Regions from separate parts of the Paenibacillus sp. J22FR21 genome, predicted to be linked through region 1. Evidence: riboswitches for the same ligand, from Rfam matches in the RefSeq annotation. Region 1 holds a riboswitch; each other region holds the start of a gene.
What was found. Region 1 has a riboswitch for cobalamin ahead of AC0YNS_RS15030 (S-layer homology domain-containing protein). Riboswitches for the same ligand answer to the same signal wherever they lie in the genome.
Positions count from the first base shown of each region.

Region 2: another riboswitch for cobalamin. It lies ahead of AC0YNS_RS04955 (S-layer homology domain-containing protein); the one in region 1 lies ahead of AC0YNS_RS15030 (S-layer homology domain-containing protein).
Region 3: another riboswitch for cobalamin. It lies ahead of AC0YNS_RS03375 (ABC transporter substrate-binding protein); the one in region 1 lies ahead of AC0YNS_RS15030 (S-layer homology domain-containing protein).

Region 1 is NZ_JBWDNJ010000003.1:995,319-999,543, reverse strand. Features, by position in the region: gene AC0YNS_RS15030 (S-layer homology domain-containing protein) at 1-1,585, opposite strand, end outside; cobalamin riboswitch at 1,755-1,947, opposite strand; gene AC0YNS_RS15025 (hypothetical protein) at 2,086-2,409, shown strand; gene AC0YNS_RS15020 (hypothetical protein) at 2,528-3,094, shown strand; gene AC0YNS_RS15015 (accessory gene regulator B family protein) at 3,084-3,602, shown strand; gene AC0YNS_RS15010 (hypothetical protein) at 3,611-3,733, shown strand; gene AC0YNS_RS15005 (LytTR family transcriptional regulator DNA-binding domain-containing protein) at 3,756-4,163, shown strand.
Region 2 is NZ_JBWDNJ010000001.1:994,770-998,994, forward strand. Features, by position in the region: gene metE (5-methyltetrahydropteroyltriglutamate--homocysteine S-methyltransferase) at 1-1,612, opposite strand, end outside; cobalamin riboswitch at 1,780-1,972, shown strand; gene AC0YNS_RS04955 (S-layer homology domain-containing protein) at 2,122-4,225, shown strand, end outside.
Region 3 is NZ_JBWDNJ010000001.1:664,437-668,661, forward strand. Features, by position in the region: gene AC0YNS_RS03370 (heavy metal translocating P-type ATPase) at 1-1,451, shown strand, start outside; cobalamin riboswitch at 1,517-1,756, shown strand; gene AC0YNS_RS03375 (ABC transporter substrate-binding protein) at 1,915-2,940, shown strand; gene AC0YNS_RS03380 (FecCD family ABC transporter permease) at 2,942-3,982, shown strand; gene AC0YNS_RS03385 (ABC transporter ATP-binding protein) at 3,979-4,225, shown strand, end outside.

The DNA of each region.
Region 1 (4,225 bases):
TCTCGGCACGCGTAATAGCCACTTTAGGCTCAATATTGAAAGCATCCTGAGACAAAATATTCTCACGGAAGTTGAAAGCAAGCGCAGCCCTCGCCCAATCAGCAGTCTTCGTATAATCACCGAATTGAGCCAGCATATCTCTTGTTTCTGCAACGCTGAGATTGGTATCCATGCCGCATAGCTTGGCTGCGCTCGCGATCATAACAGCAGCTTCTTGCTTCGTAATCGTCACGCTAGGTGAGAAGGTTGTCTTCGATGTGCCTGTCACGATCCCATATCTGAAAGCAGTACCTACGTAACCTGCATACCAGCCGCCTTTGGGAACATCTGCAAATATGGAAGTTGCCTTTGGTAGGAGCCCAAGACCTTTGGTCACTATCGCAGCGAATTCTGCCCGTGTCATTGTCCGATTCGGAGCAAAGGTGTCTGCAGTCATGCCGTTAATGATCCCACGTGAAGCAAGCTCTTCAATGGCCTTTCTATTCAGATGATTGGCAATATCCGAGAACGTCTTGCCCGCTTCGAGCACAGGCATTACTTTAATGTCCTCATGTTTATTCGGTAAGCCCACCTCTTCGTTTGAAGTGGAAGGCGTCTTCCTTGTTACGTCCGACATTCTGTAAAGACTATTCTTGTTTGCCGATCTACGTTGCACGTTCACAAGTCCGTACATCGCCTGCTCTGTAGACATTCCGTTTACTCCACTGTTATCGATCGCATGTTGAAATCCTTTTCCCTCCGCATAATAGCCAAGGAGATCATCGACAACGGTGTTGCCATTTTTGACGAATCGACTGTCATCGATGGAGATGCCAAGCTCACATAGCGCCATCAACACCTGAACCGTGCTTTCGGAATTTTTGACTCCCCAGCTGGAGTAGCCGCCTTTATTATCCTGAATGTTCGATAACCGCTCGAGCGCTTTATCTGTTGCAGCTTTTACGCTTTTCTTATCCTGATATTTCGCAAGTGCCTGCAATGCCATGCCCGTAATATCTGGATCTGCCTCCGTACCGGAAAGTGCAAATCCGCCATCCTTCAGCTGCCGAGACAAGATTTCGTCGACGTACAACTCTCTTGTTGCCTTCGTCTTGGCCGTGCTATTGAATGGAATCGCATAATTCTTGCTGTCTAAGGCGATTAGCGCGAAGATCGGTCCGTTTATCCCCTGCCAAATGGTTTTATCGAAATCACCGAGCGGTGTCAGCAGATTGTAGCCACCTACATGGGTCGGATCCGCTCCGATGGCGGTTAGAGCCAGGATGACTCTGGAATATTCGGTATACTTCTTATCATGAAGATCGCCTTTCAGCGAAATCACGTAGCTCTCAACCGTCTTATAATAGTCGTCGAAATAACGTTGAGGGACTGGATATCCGGAACGAGCCAAACCAATGACAGCCCATTCTCCACCAACGGAGCCAACTTGAGGTTCTTGTACCGCCGCCAACAAGTAAGCCGCTGTATCCTGAATGGCATTGTCCACATCTTTGGCCGGTGAACCGTACACAGGTGTAATACTCAGTTGACCAACCATCAAGCATAAGATAACAATGGCGGATAATAATTTACTGCTTCTGTTCATAATTTCCCCTTCCTACTTCGCACAATTTCACTCCTCAATAGTAAGCAATTCATATCCTTTTCAATAAAAATAGCCTTCGATTCATATAGAATCAAAGGCTGGCACTGTCCGCAGTCAAATGAATGACAACAAAAATAAGCACCGCCTCCATCATCCGTAGAGTCTGTGAACACACGTACACGTCAAGGCAGGTCTCCTGGCTTTGAGTCAACACTTCTCCATACCTTCCCGGTATTTCTACCAGTGGCTTTCATGGAGTTGCTCGTCATTAACAGTGGCGGGACCGCGCCGGATTTGCACCGGACTTCCCTTTTAAGCGATGTTTAGATGGCTAAACACGCACCTTGCTGTGGTTATTCAATTACAATGATCATATAGTGACCTACTGCGTTTGTCTATTATTCAATGTATTCTATCAATAAATGATTATGTATATTGCGTATATACGTTTTTGTCGTATAATCAGGATATAAGTCATATTATGTTAGGCGGGTGATCATTTGAAGTTCTCGATCACGAAATGCACCGAGTTGGCGCATGAAGCGAGAGGAGAAGTCGGGGAATGCATTCTATCCTTAGTTGATGAAGTATTGAATTTAAGACAACAAGTCGCAACTGGCCCAAGTTACCCAAAACTTGTCGGCAGTGCGGAGGTATCAGAGATACTGGGGATCGATCGACGCAATATGCATCATAAGAGGAAAACGAAGGGATTTCCTGATCCGGTCCTTGTCATTAAGAGCGGACCGCTTTGGATTGAAGATGTAATTATAGAGTTTAGAGATGAATCCGATGATCGCCGCAGGAAAGACGAAGATAAATAAAGGGAGCGGGCGGGGCATGAATTATTTTCTTTTCATTGTTGGGTCTACATTCGAGTATATTGGCACGCTGCTATTCTTGTTCACATTGTTTAGGTTTGGATTGGACAGAAGATTGATAATGAACGTATTATTAGTTTCCTTGTTAATGAGCCAAGCTTCTTACTTCTCGCGCTTAGATCCTGCTGTTGGTGATTTATCTTCTTATATACAGTTTGTCCTCTTTATACTGGTTCTTTGGATTTTGTTCCGAGTTCCTATTTTCCATTCCATTATCATGAATTTTGCGGGAATAGCCGCTTTATTTACAGTGCAGGGCTTAATTATTCTAGTAGCAAGTCAGGTTAGTGATACTTCATTCTCAACGATAACCAGCAATCATGCTACTGCGACAGCTGTACAAATTATCACTTGTTTAGCCAACATAGCGATTGCCAGGACCGTATACATAAAGAACTGGGGATTCGACTTTGTTCCAACTTCACGGCGAGTATATGTCGAAATTAGAGGCACTAATGCAATTCTATTAGCGATAATAGCATTCGCAATCGTATTAGCAGCCATCTTGGCAGTTGTATTCCGTAATAATTATGATGAATACGTGATTGCCGCGAGTATTGTCTTTGTACTAACTCTTCCTTTATTCCTATACTTTACACTTAGAAAGGATACAGAAGATGCTGCGTAAAATAGCCACTGACCTAAATGTACGCATGAAGGCAAATGGCGTAGCTAATACGCCATCAGTCGACGTTATCGTCTACTCATTGAGCATTATTTGGAACACTGTGTCTATTACCGCATTTTCTTTGCTAATAGGACTTTTTACTGGCGAAATTGGAAGAACTGGATTATTATTAATAGTATTCGCGACTATTCGCCTATTAACAGGCGGTTACCACTTAAAGTCTGGTTGGCTATGTATTTTTGTCTCTACACTTGCTATGTCAGTAATGCCGCATATTTTCCTGTCAGATTATTGGACTTACATCCTCACGGCAGTTGCGCTGCTAAGTGTGCTAATCTTCGCGCCGGCGAACTATGACAAGTACGCCCGGCTTTCCCCAAAATATTATCCATTGTTAAAAATTCTATCCGCAGCGCTCGTTGCGACTAACTTCCTATTTGTTTCTGACCTCCTTGCAGTCGCTTTTATGGTACAAGCGTTGTTATTGCCTTTTAAGGAAAGGGGGTGAAACAAAAGATGAAAAAACTAGCATATCGTGGTGTGGCTGCTATTGTAATTGGGGTGGCATCGGTATTCGTTCTCGTGGGTTCTTACGCATTCATCAATAAACCTGAAATCCCTGCGGAACTTAGAAAGTAGTACATCGGAGGGATGTTGAAACATGCATCGCCCATATCATGTAGTTAATCGTCGCAAAGACGGGAGTTTCGATATTGTCGAAATAGACCTAAACGATGTCCGATTTGTGGGCAGTCTAAATGGCGAAAAGTATCTCCAGACGCATGAAGGAACCTATTACTACATAAAAAGTCCGGAGGAACAGGAAAAGTTTTTTAGTTTGCAGGGTTTTGTGAAAATCGACCGTTGTTTCATGGCTCAAAAAGACAAAATTGAGTTTTACGACGAAGATACGCATCAAGTCTTTTTCGAGAAAGAGCCCGTTGGAAAAGACGCCCTCCGTGCACCCGTCTCTAGAGCGCATTATAAAGAAATGAGAGACATCAAGCGGAGAGGCAGCTCACCTGCGAAAAATGGTCTTCTTAGCAATCGCAATCCTTTGACGGACTGAATAAACAAAGCTAAACTGTATCTCCTTTAACCGGGGGATGCAGTTTTTTTAATTCAATTAGG
Region 2 (4,225 bases), on a different contig from region 1:
AATACTCGACAGTCATCGGTCTGGAACGGCTGATATCTCCCCATACGATTGGCGGTTTGACGCATCTTGTACCATAGGATTGAACCCAAGCGTTCTCTGTGAAAATAAATCCGTCTAAACACTCACCGAAGTATTCCACCATATCGTTACGCTCATATTCGCCATGGACCAGAACGTCCAAGCCAATCTCTTCTTGAAGTGCAATACATTCCGCAATCTTATCGAAATTGAACTGTTTGTATTGTTCTTCGGTAATGGCGCCTTTCTTGAAAGAGAAGCGGTTCGCTCTGACTTCAGCTGTCTGCGGGAACGATCCGATGGTAGTCGTAGGAAGCGGAGGCAGCTTGAACTTGTCATTCTGAATCGCTTCACGTTCGGCGAAAGCAGGCAGTCTCGTGAAGTCAGCGTCCGTTAACGCTGACGTTCTGGTTTGTACAGCTTCGTTACCTGCGAAACGAGTGCCATTGAAGAGCTCTTCGTTCTGTAGGTAAAGGTCGGCTGCATATGGATTCGCATGCGCCAAAATCGCTTTAAGGTCAGCAAATTCACGAAGCTTCTCTTCAGCGAATGCGAAATAGTGTTTATGATGGTCAGACAGCTTTGTTTCGTTCTGCAAGGAGTATGGTACGTGCAGCAGCGAACAAGAGGAGCTAAGCACCAGCTGCTTCGCGAGTCCTTTCAACTCTTGCACGGTTGCAAGTGTGTGTTTATAGTTGTTCCTCCAAATATTCTTCCCGTTTACGACACCGGCGAACAGGACTTTATCAGCCGAGAATCCATTCTGGCGCACGAGCTCCAGAGATTGTTTGCCTTCAACAAAGTCAATTCCGATGCCATCGAAGGGGAGGGCTTGAAGGGCTTGATAACAGTCACGAATATCACCGAAGTAGGTTTGAATCAGAACCTTGACGTTGCCTTTCGCAGCTAGAATTTGGTCATACAACTTCGAGAAGAGGGCTAGATCCTCCCCGGTTAGGTCTGTTACCAGTGCCGGCTCGTCAATCTGAATCCACTCGGCGCCAAGTTCGTTTAGTTGCCGTAGGACGTTCGCATAGGCCGCGGCTGTTTCTTGTATGAAGTCGCCCGCTTGCTTGACGCCGGTATATTTGGCAAGCTTGAGCAGCGTGAAAGCACCGATTAATACCGGTTTCGTTGGGATATGAAGCCGTTTAGCCTCCAAGAACTCATCGAACAGCTTCGTGCCGGCCAATTGAATCGCAGTGGAATCGTCAATGATAGGAACCATATAGTGGTAGTTCGTGTTGAACCATTTTTTCATGGCCAGCGCTTTCACGTCGCCTTGCTCGCCTTGGTAACCCCTTGCCATAGCAAAATACGTTTCCAGCGGGCTAAGACCCAGCGATTGATAGCGCTCCGGAATGATATTGAACAAGCATGCCGTATCAAGCAGGCCGTCATAGAATGAGAAATCGTTGGAAGGTATAAAATCAATCCCATTCTCTTGCTGTCTTCTCCAGTGGTTGGCTCGAAGGTCCACACCGGTCTGATGGAGCTCGTCGATCGTAATGTCTCCTTTGAAATATTTCTCGGAAGCAAATTTCAGCTCTCGTAATGATCCTACTCTAGGATAGCCAATAAGTGATGTTTTCAATGTCAATCTCTCCCTACGCTTTGTGTTGAGCTTATTATAGTGCGGAGAGCTTGCTATCGGAAAACACAAAAATACTATGTCAAGGTATAGCTTTTTACTATGGGTTTAGAAGGCGAGTCGCTAATATCATAGACAAAAGCAGCAACATTCTATATTATGAATAGCAATTGAATAGAACTAGTCAAGGCGCACGCTTAGTCCATAAGCGCTGCTTAATAGGGAAGACCGGTGAAAATCCGGCGCGGTCCCGCCACTGTAAATGAAGAGCTGATCTGGGAATTGCCACTGGCCGTCAGGCTGGGAAGGTATAGAGAGGCATTGACGCATAGCCAGGAGACCTGCCTTGATTGGATTTCACACACTCTACGGATGATGGAGGCGGTGCTTTTTTTGTTGTCTTTCCTAGTAGTTGACGACGCGGGCAGCCCTTGATTCTTTCATGAATCAGGGGCATTTTTTGTTATGGTTGATATAGAATGCAACAATATACTTAGAGAGAAGGCAAGACTATGCGTTCAAAGGCACTCCAATCATTAGCTATTATCGTTTCATCCATTATGTTGTTATTGTCGATCACTGCCGGATTCGGTCCGGTGAAGACCGTTCGCGCTGAGGCGGCTTTCGATCTCGAAGCTACAATCGAAGCTGCATCGAGTTACTTCCAGAAAAGCTCATCAGGAGTTGGCTCCGATTGGGGGGCAATCGGACTGACAAAGGCGGGTAAGAAGATACCCGATACCTATGTACAATCATTAGTTAACCGCGTTAAGTATAGCGGCGGTGAATTCGATCGCGTTACCGAGTTAGAACGTACGATTATGGCTCTATCGGCTGCAGGTCAAGATGCAACGAATATCGCCGGCTTTAATTTGATCGAGAAGCTTTATACAAGCGACTACATGATTAGCCAAGGTATCAATGGCCCTATATTTGCATTGATTGCAATGGATTCAGGCCACTATGAGGTTCCGGCTGACGCGAAATGGACTAGAGAAACTCTTATTGACGAAATAGCCTCCCGCCAAAACGAAGACGGGGGATACTCGCTCGGCGTTGGCAACGATAGCGACCCGGATCTTACGGCCATGTCGTTAATCGCTCTTACGCCTTACGCTGACAATGCAACGGTTAAGAGTATGGATTTGATTTCAGATTTAACACAATGGCTTTCCGTAAAACAATCGCCGAATGGCGGTTACATCATTACGTCTTGGGGGAGTACCGTCGATTCCAGCGAAAGTGTATCGCAGGCGATTATCGGTTTAACTGCTTACGGTGTCGACCCAACCGGTCCGGATTATACCAAGAACGGAATTACACTGATCGACAAGCTCATGCAATTCCGAATGGAAGACGGTACATTCACTCATACGATGGATTGGCCAATGTCGAATGGCATGGCTACGGAGCAAGCACTTCAAGCACTTGATGCTTACAAGCTATTCTTGGAAGGTCATGGTGAGCGGCTATATGACTTTAGCGGCACATTGCCCGGACTCGAGCTAATTCCGGCTGCACCTGTAAAGATCCGAGTCGAAGGACCGGAACCTAATCAAGCCTTCTTCGAAGGAACGGTAAATGCAGCAACGCCTTTGGAAGCTTTAAAGTCGGTGTCAACCACTGGCAGCATTCAGCTGGGAATCACTTCAATGTGGGGCATGGTGTTTGTTGCCATTAACGATATTGCATACAATCATTATGATGATGATTATGGAAGCTGGAGTTTTTCAATCCAAAGAGGCAACAAATGGTTGACTTCATCGGATGGAGCTATGGATGAGATTCCATTGAAGCCAGCGGATAAACTTGTATTTTATTACAAAACTGATAACACTGAGATGATAGACACCATTAAGATGTTGCCAGAATCAGGTACATCGCTGAATGAAGATCGTGCATTCGACATCGTAGTCAATAAGATGACTATGGATTGGAGCACCTTTAAACTGGTTTCAGCTCCAGCAGAAGGCGTGAAAGTCGATGTCGTCCACGAGGGTGAAACGATTTCCACGCAGACGACTAATGTGCAAGGTACGGCGCGATTTGACGGGTTGACTGCTGGAAGTTACACCGTTTCCGTATCTAAATACGTCCCTAAGAGCGGGCCTGATGTCGTACATAAGTCCATGCCGCTGGAAGTGAGAAGCGGTATACCGCCGATTGAGCTGCAGCTACCAAATGAAGATCAGCCAACGATTACGATTCCTTCGGATGATCGCCCGTATATAATCGGCATTGCCGATTCGGATTCGAGGAAGCAAATTGCCATCACGATTCCGGAACAGAATCCGTCGTTGTTGATGTTGCACTTGCCGCTTGCCACCGCTCTCCCCGCCATAGAGGCGAAGAAGGGGAATCTAACGTTCAGCATAGCGCAAGGCACGCAACTCGTTAACGGTGATGGTTCTTCTATAGAACTGTTAACCTCCAAGAATAAGTCGGATTCCGTACTGGTAAGTCGCGTTCAATCCTTGATCTCGAGTGGTTCAATTCTTGAGAATGTGAGCGAAGCGATTACAATCGGTGGTGGAGCCGGCAGAATCGAATTTGATTCGTTTCTTACTCTGACTTTTGCAGGATTGAAGGGCAACCAGGCTGCCTATATCGAGAATG
Region 3 (4,225 bases), on a different contig from region 1:
ATGAACCGCTTCCGACGGATGGAATCATCGTGGAGGGACATTCGACGATGGATGAATCCTTCCTAACCGGCGAGAGCGCGCTTGTCGTGCGGTCAGCCGGGGATCATGTGTACGCCGGTACTATCGTTCGCGGACAAGAGCTGCGAATTCGGGTAACGGCGACAGGGCCGGATACGATGTTAAGCCGAATTGCGGCATTGACGCGCCAAGCGCAGGCGACGAAGTCTTCGATCGGGCGAAGAGTGGATCGGTTATCGGCTATTTTTGTACCGATTATGATGCTGCTTTCTTTGGCTACCTTGCTTCTTTGGCTGATTTGGCTGGATCCGGGCGACTGGGGGAAGGCTTCGCTTCATGCGCTTGCTGTGCTTCTGGCAGCATGTCCGTGCGCGCTTGGTTTGGCAGCGCCGATATCGCTCGTATTGGCTACCGGTAAGCTTGCCCGCCGCGGCATCGTGATGAAGGAAGCAGGCGCGCTGGAGCGTCTGGCTCAATTGGATACGATTGTGTTGGATAAGACAGGTACGTTAACAGAAGGCAAGCCTGCGTTAACGGAAGTGTCCGCATTGTCCGGCTCGCCAAGCGCGCTGCTGCGTCTAGCGGCGTCTGCTGAGGCAAATTCTCAGCATCCATTCGCAGCAGCGATTAAGGCTGCCGGTAAACGGTCTGGGCTAGTGATCCCGGAATCAACGGCTTATCAAGCATATCCGGGCAAGGGGATTGAAGCAGTCGTTGAAGGCAAGCGCGTCGAAATTGGCAATGCCGGTTTTGCCGCTGAGCGGGACTGGAAGATGAATCGAGTGCTGCTGAGCTTCGTCAATCGGAAAGAAGAACTCGGGGAGACGGTCATCTATGCCGCGATAGACGGGGAATGCGCCGGTGCGTTTGCCTTCACCGATCAAGTAAAACGCTCCTCGACGGATGCAGTCTCGGCGATGGCAGCCGAAGGCGTTCGCGTCTTACTTGCAACCGGCGATCATTCATCATCAGCAATGAACGTGGCCCGGATCACGGGAATCGCACAGGATGATGTACATGCGTCCATGCTGCCGGAGCACAAGGCAGAGCTCATTCGCCAGCTGCAAGGGGAAGGAAGAGTCATTGCAATGGCCGGTGACGGCTGGAATGATGCTCCCGCACTTGCTGCCGCAGATGTCGGCATCGCGATGGGCGGCGGTACGGAGGCAGCGCTTGATGCCGGGCATATGACGCTGCTTCGCTCGCGGCTGACCGGTATCTATGAGGCTTTTCAAATCAGCAGAATGACAGTCCGGAATATCCGGCAAAATCTTGGTTTTGCGCTGCTCTATAATTCTATTGTGATCCCGTTTGCGGCAGTAGGCGGCATAGAGCCGTGGATGGCCGGAACAGCTATGGCGCTCAGTTCGGTGTCTGTCGTATTTAATGCGCTGCGTTTAAACGGCCAAATGAACCGATTTCTTCGGAAGTGAAAGCCAATTGTAGACATCCTAAAAAGGTGATGGTATAGTTACTCAAGCACAATTTCATAGTTTACGAACAGGTGCTAAGCGTATGCGTTCGTTTCAGTCCGTTGAAACGCGCAAGCTTAGCTTAAATGGGAAGACCGGTGCAATACCGGCACGGACCCGCCACTGTAAGAAGCGTCGATTCTGGAAGGGAAGGCATGCTCGCCCATCTCCAATCGACAACGCATCAATGATAAGTCACTGAACGATGGGATCGTTTGGGAAGACGTTGATGACAGAAGCTTCGAGTCAGGATACCTGCCTGTTCAGTATGAACGCTACCTACGAGGACTTAGGGAGGTGTTGGAGATGGGCAACCGTTTATTGCCCGCTGATGTTCTACGGAACGTAAGCATTTCTGACGCTCGAAGTCGGAAATGCTTTTTTTTGTTGTACGCAATTATAGAATGGGGAGAGAATGATTCAAATGAAATCTAAATTAATGCCATTAACTAAACTTGTATTACTCGTAACTATGGCTGCAGTGCTGCTGATTACAGCTGCTTGTGGCTCAGGTAAGAATAACGCCAATCAAGCTGCTGAGAATGCGGGTAATGCGGGCAGCGCTGGCAATGCGGCCAATGCAACCGAGCAAGCTGCTGCGAATAACTCCGCACAGCAACAACATTCCGTATACCCGCTGACGTTGAAGGATGTGACGGGAACTGAGCTCACATTCCAGTCTGCGCCTGCGCGCATTGTTTCATTGCTGCCCAGTGAGACTGAGGTCGTCTATGCCATAGATGCCGGGGCTTCTCTGGTTGGGGTAGACAATTACTCTAACTATCCCAAGGAAGCGGAGAGTGTGACGAAGATCGGCGATATGGACGCCGATATTGAGAAAATCGTTTCGCTGAAACCTGACCTTGTGCTCGCCTCCTATACCATGGGGAGTGCCGTTGTCGATAAGCTTCGCTCGCTCCAAATCCCGGTGTTTGCTACAGATCCGAAGACGTACGATGCTGTCATAGCGAAGGTGAAGCAGATCGGTGAAATTTTGGATAAGAATGAGCAAGCTGCAGCAGTTACGGCTCATATGGAGCAAGTTAGAGAACAGGTTATTAACACCGTTAAAGATGCGCCGAAACGGAATGTGTATCTGGAGTTCGCACCGGGCTGGACAGTCGGAAAAGGAGAGTTCTTGGATGAGCTCATTACACTCGCCGGAGGCGTTAACGTCGCCAGCGAGCAGGGCTGGTACGAGATTGACCCCGAGTCGGTCGTGAAATCGAATCCGGATCAGATCATTTATGCGTCCATGACTCTCGCTGAAGGTGAGACCAATCCTATCCTAACCGGGATAGAAACAAGACCTGGCTGGGCAACAATTAATGCGGTTAAGAATAAGCAGGTGTTTGAAGTGGATCAGGATCCGTTGACCCGGGTCGGACCTCGACTTGCCGATGGGCTGCTGGAGGTAGCGAAGAAGCTGCATCCGGATCTGTTCAAGTAAGATGAGAACAAAGCTTGTTGTTTATGGAGGAGCAGCGATGCTCCTTCTTGCTGTATCTGTCGTCGTCAGTTTGTCGATTGGCTCATCCGGATTGCCGCTACTGCGCGTTTGGGGAATATTGATTCATCAGTTGCCGTGGATGGAGGACCCGAGCGGTCTCTATGATGCCAGCGATATCGCAATCGTGACACAGCTAAGATTATCAAGAGTCGTATTAGCAATGCTTATCGGCGCTTGTTTGGCAATTGCCGGCTCCGGATTTCAAGGTGTGTTGCGTAATCCGCTTGCTGATCCGTTCACACTGGGTGTCGCAACGGGGTGCTCGGTAGGCGCGGCATTCATGATTGTATTCGGCTACCAGAAGGTAATCGGCTTATGGACGGTTCCGCTCGTCGCTTTTACTACAGGGATCGTTACCCTCTTTATTGTGTTTGCACTCTCCCGAGCAAGAGGAGCGATTAATGTCGAGACGTTAATCTTGTCCGGTGTAATCGTTCAAGCCTTTCTCGGCGCTTTCGTGACGTTCATGGTGTCGATGTCGCAAGGCGTTATCAACGAAGCCTTATTCTGGCTAATGGGCAGTCTAAGTGCTCGCAGCTGGGAGCACGTCCGGCTGATCTTGCCGTTTCTTATCGTGGGATTGCCGGTCATGATCCGCTATGGACAGCATCTCAATTTGTTCGTGCTGGGCGAACGACATGCCGCGCATTTAGGCGTGAACGTCGAGCGCACGAAGCTGATCGTTCTGATCGTTTCTACATTTTTGACCGCGGTTGCGGTATCTATTGCGGGTGTAGTCGGTTTCGTAGGGCTGGTAGTGCCTCATCTCCTTCGGTTGCTGGTCGGCCCGGACTATCGTTTCATTATTCCGCTGTCTGCGGTAGGCGGTGCTATTTATCTCTTATGGGCGGATACGCTCGCTCGAACTGCACTAAGCCCAAAGGAAATCTCGCTTGGCGTGGTGACGGCGCTTATCGGTGCACCGTTCTTTGCCTATTTGCTCTATCGGCGTAAGGTACTGCAGGGAGGGTCGCAAACATGATCGAAGCAAGGCGATTATCCAAAATAATTGGGGATAAGCAAATTCTGCGCGAGATTAGTTTCTCAATGCAAGAAGGTCGTATGTATGGCATTATCGGTCCGAACGGCGTCGGTAAATCTACGCTGCTCCAGCTGCTGACAGGCATGGAGCTGCCGACTTCAGGCGAAGTGCTGTTAAGGGATCGGGCTGTTAGTGCGTATAAACGCAAGGATTTGGCCAAATGGGTTGCCGTGCTGCAGCAAG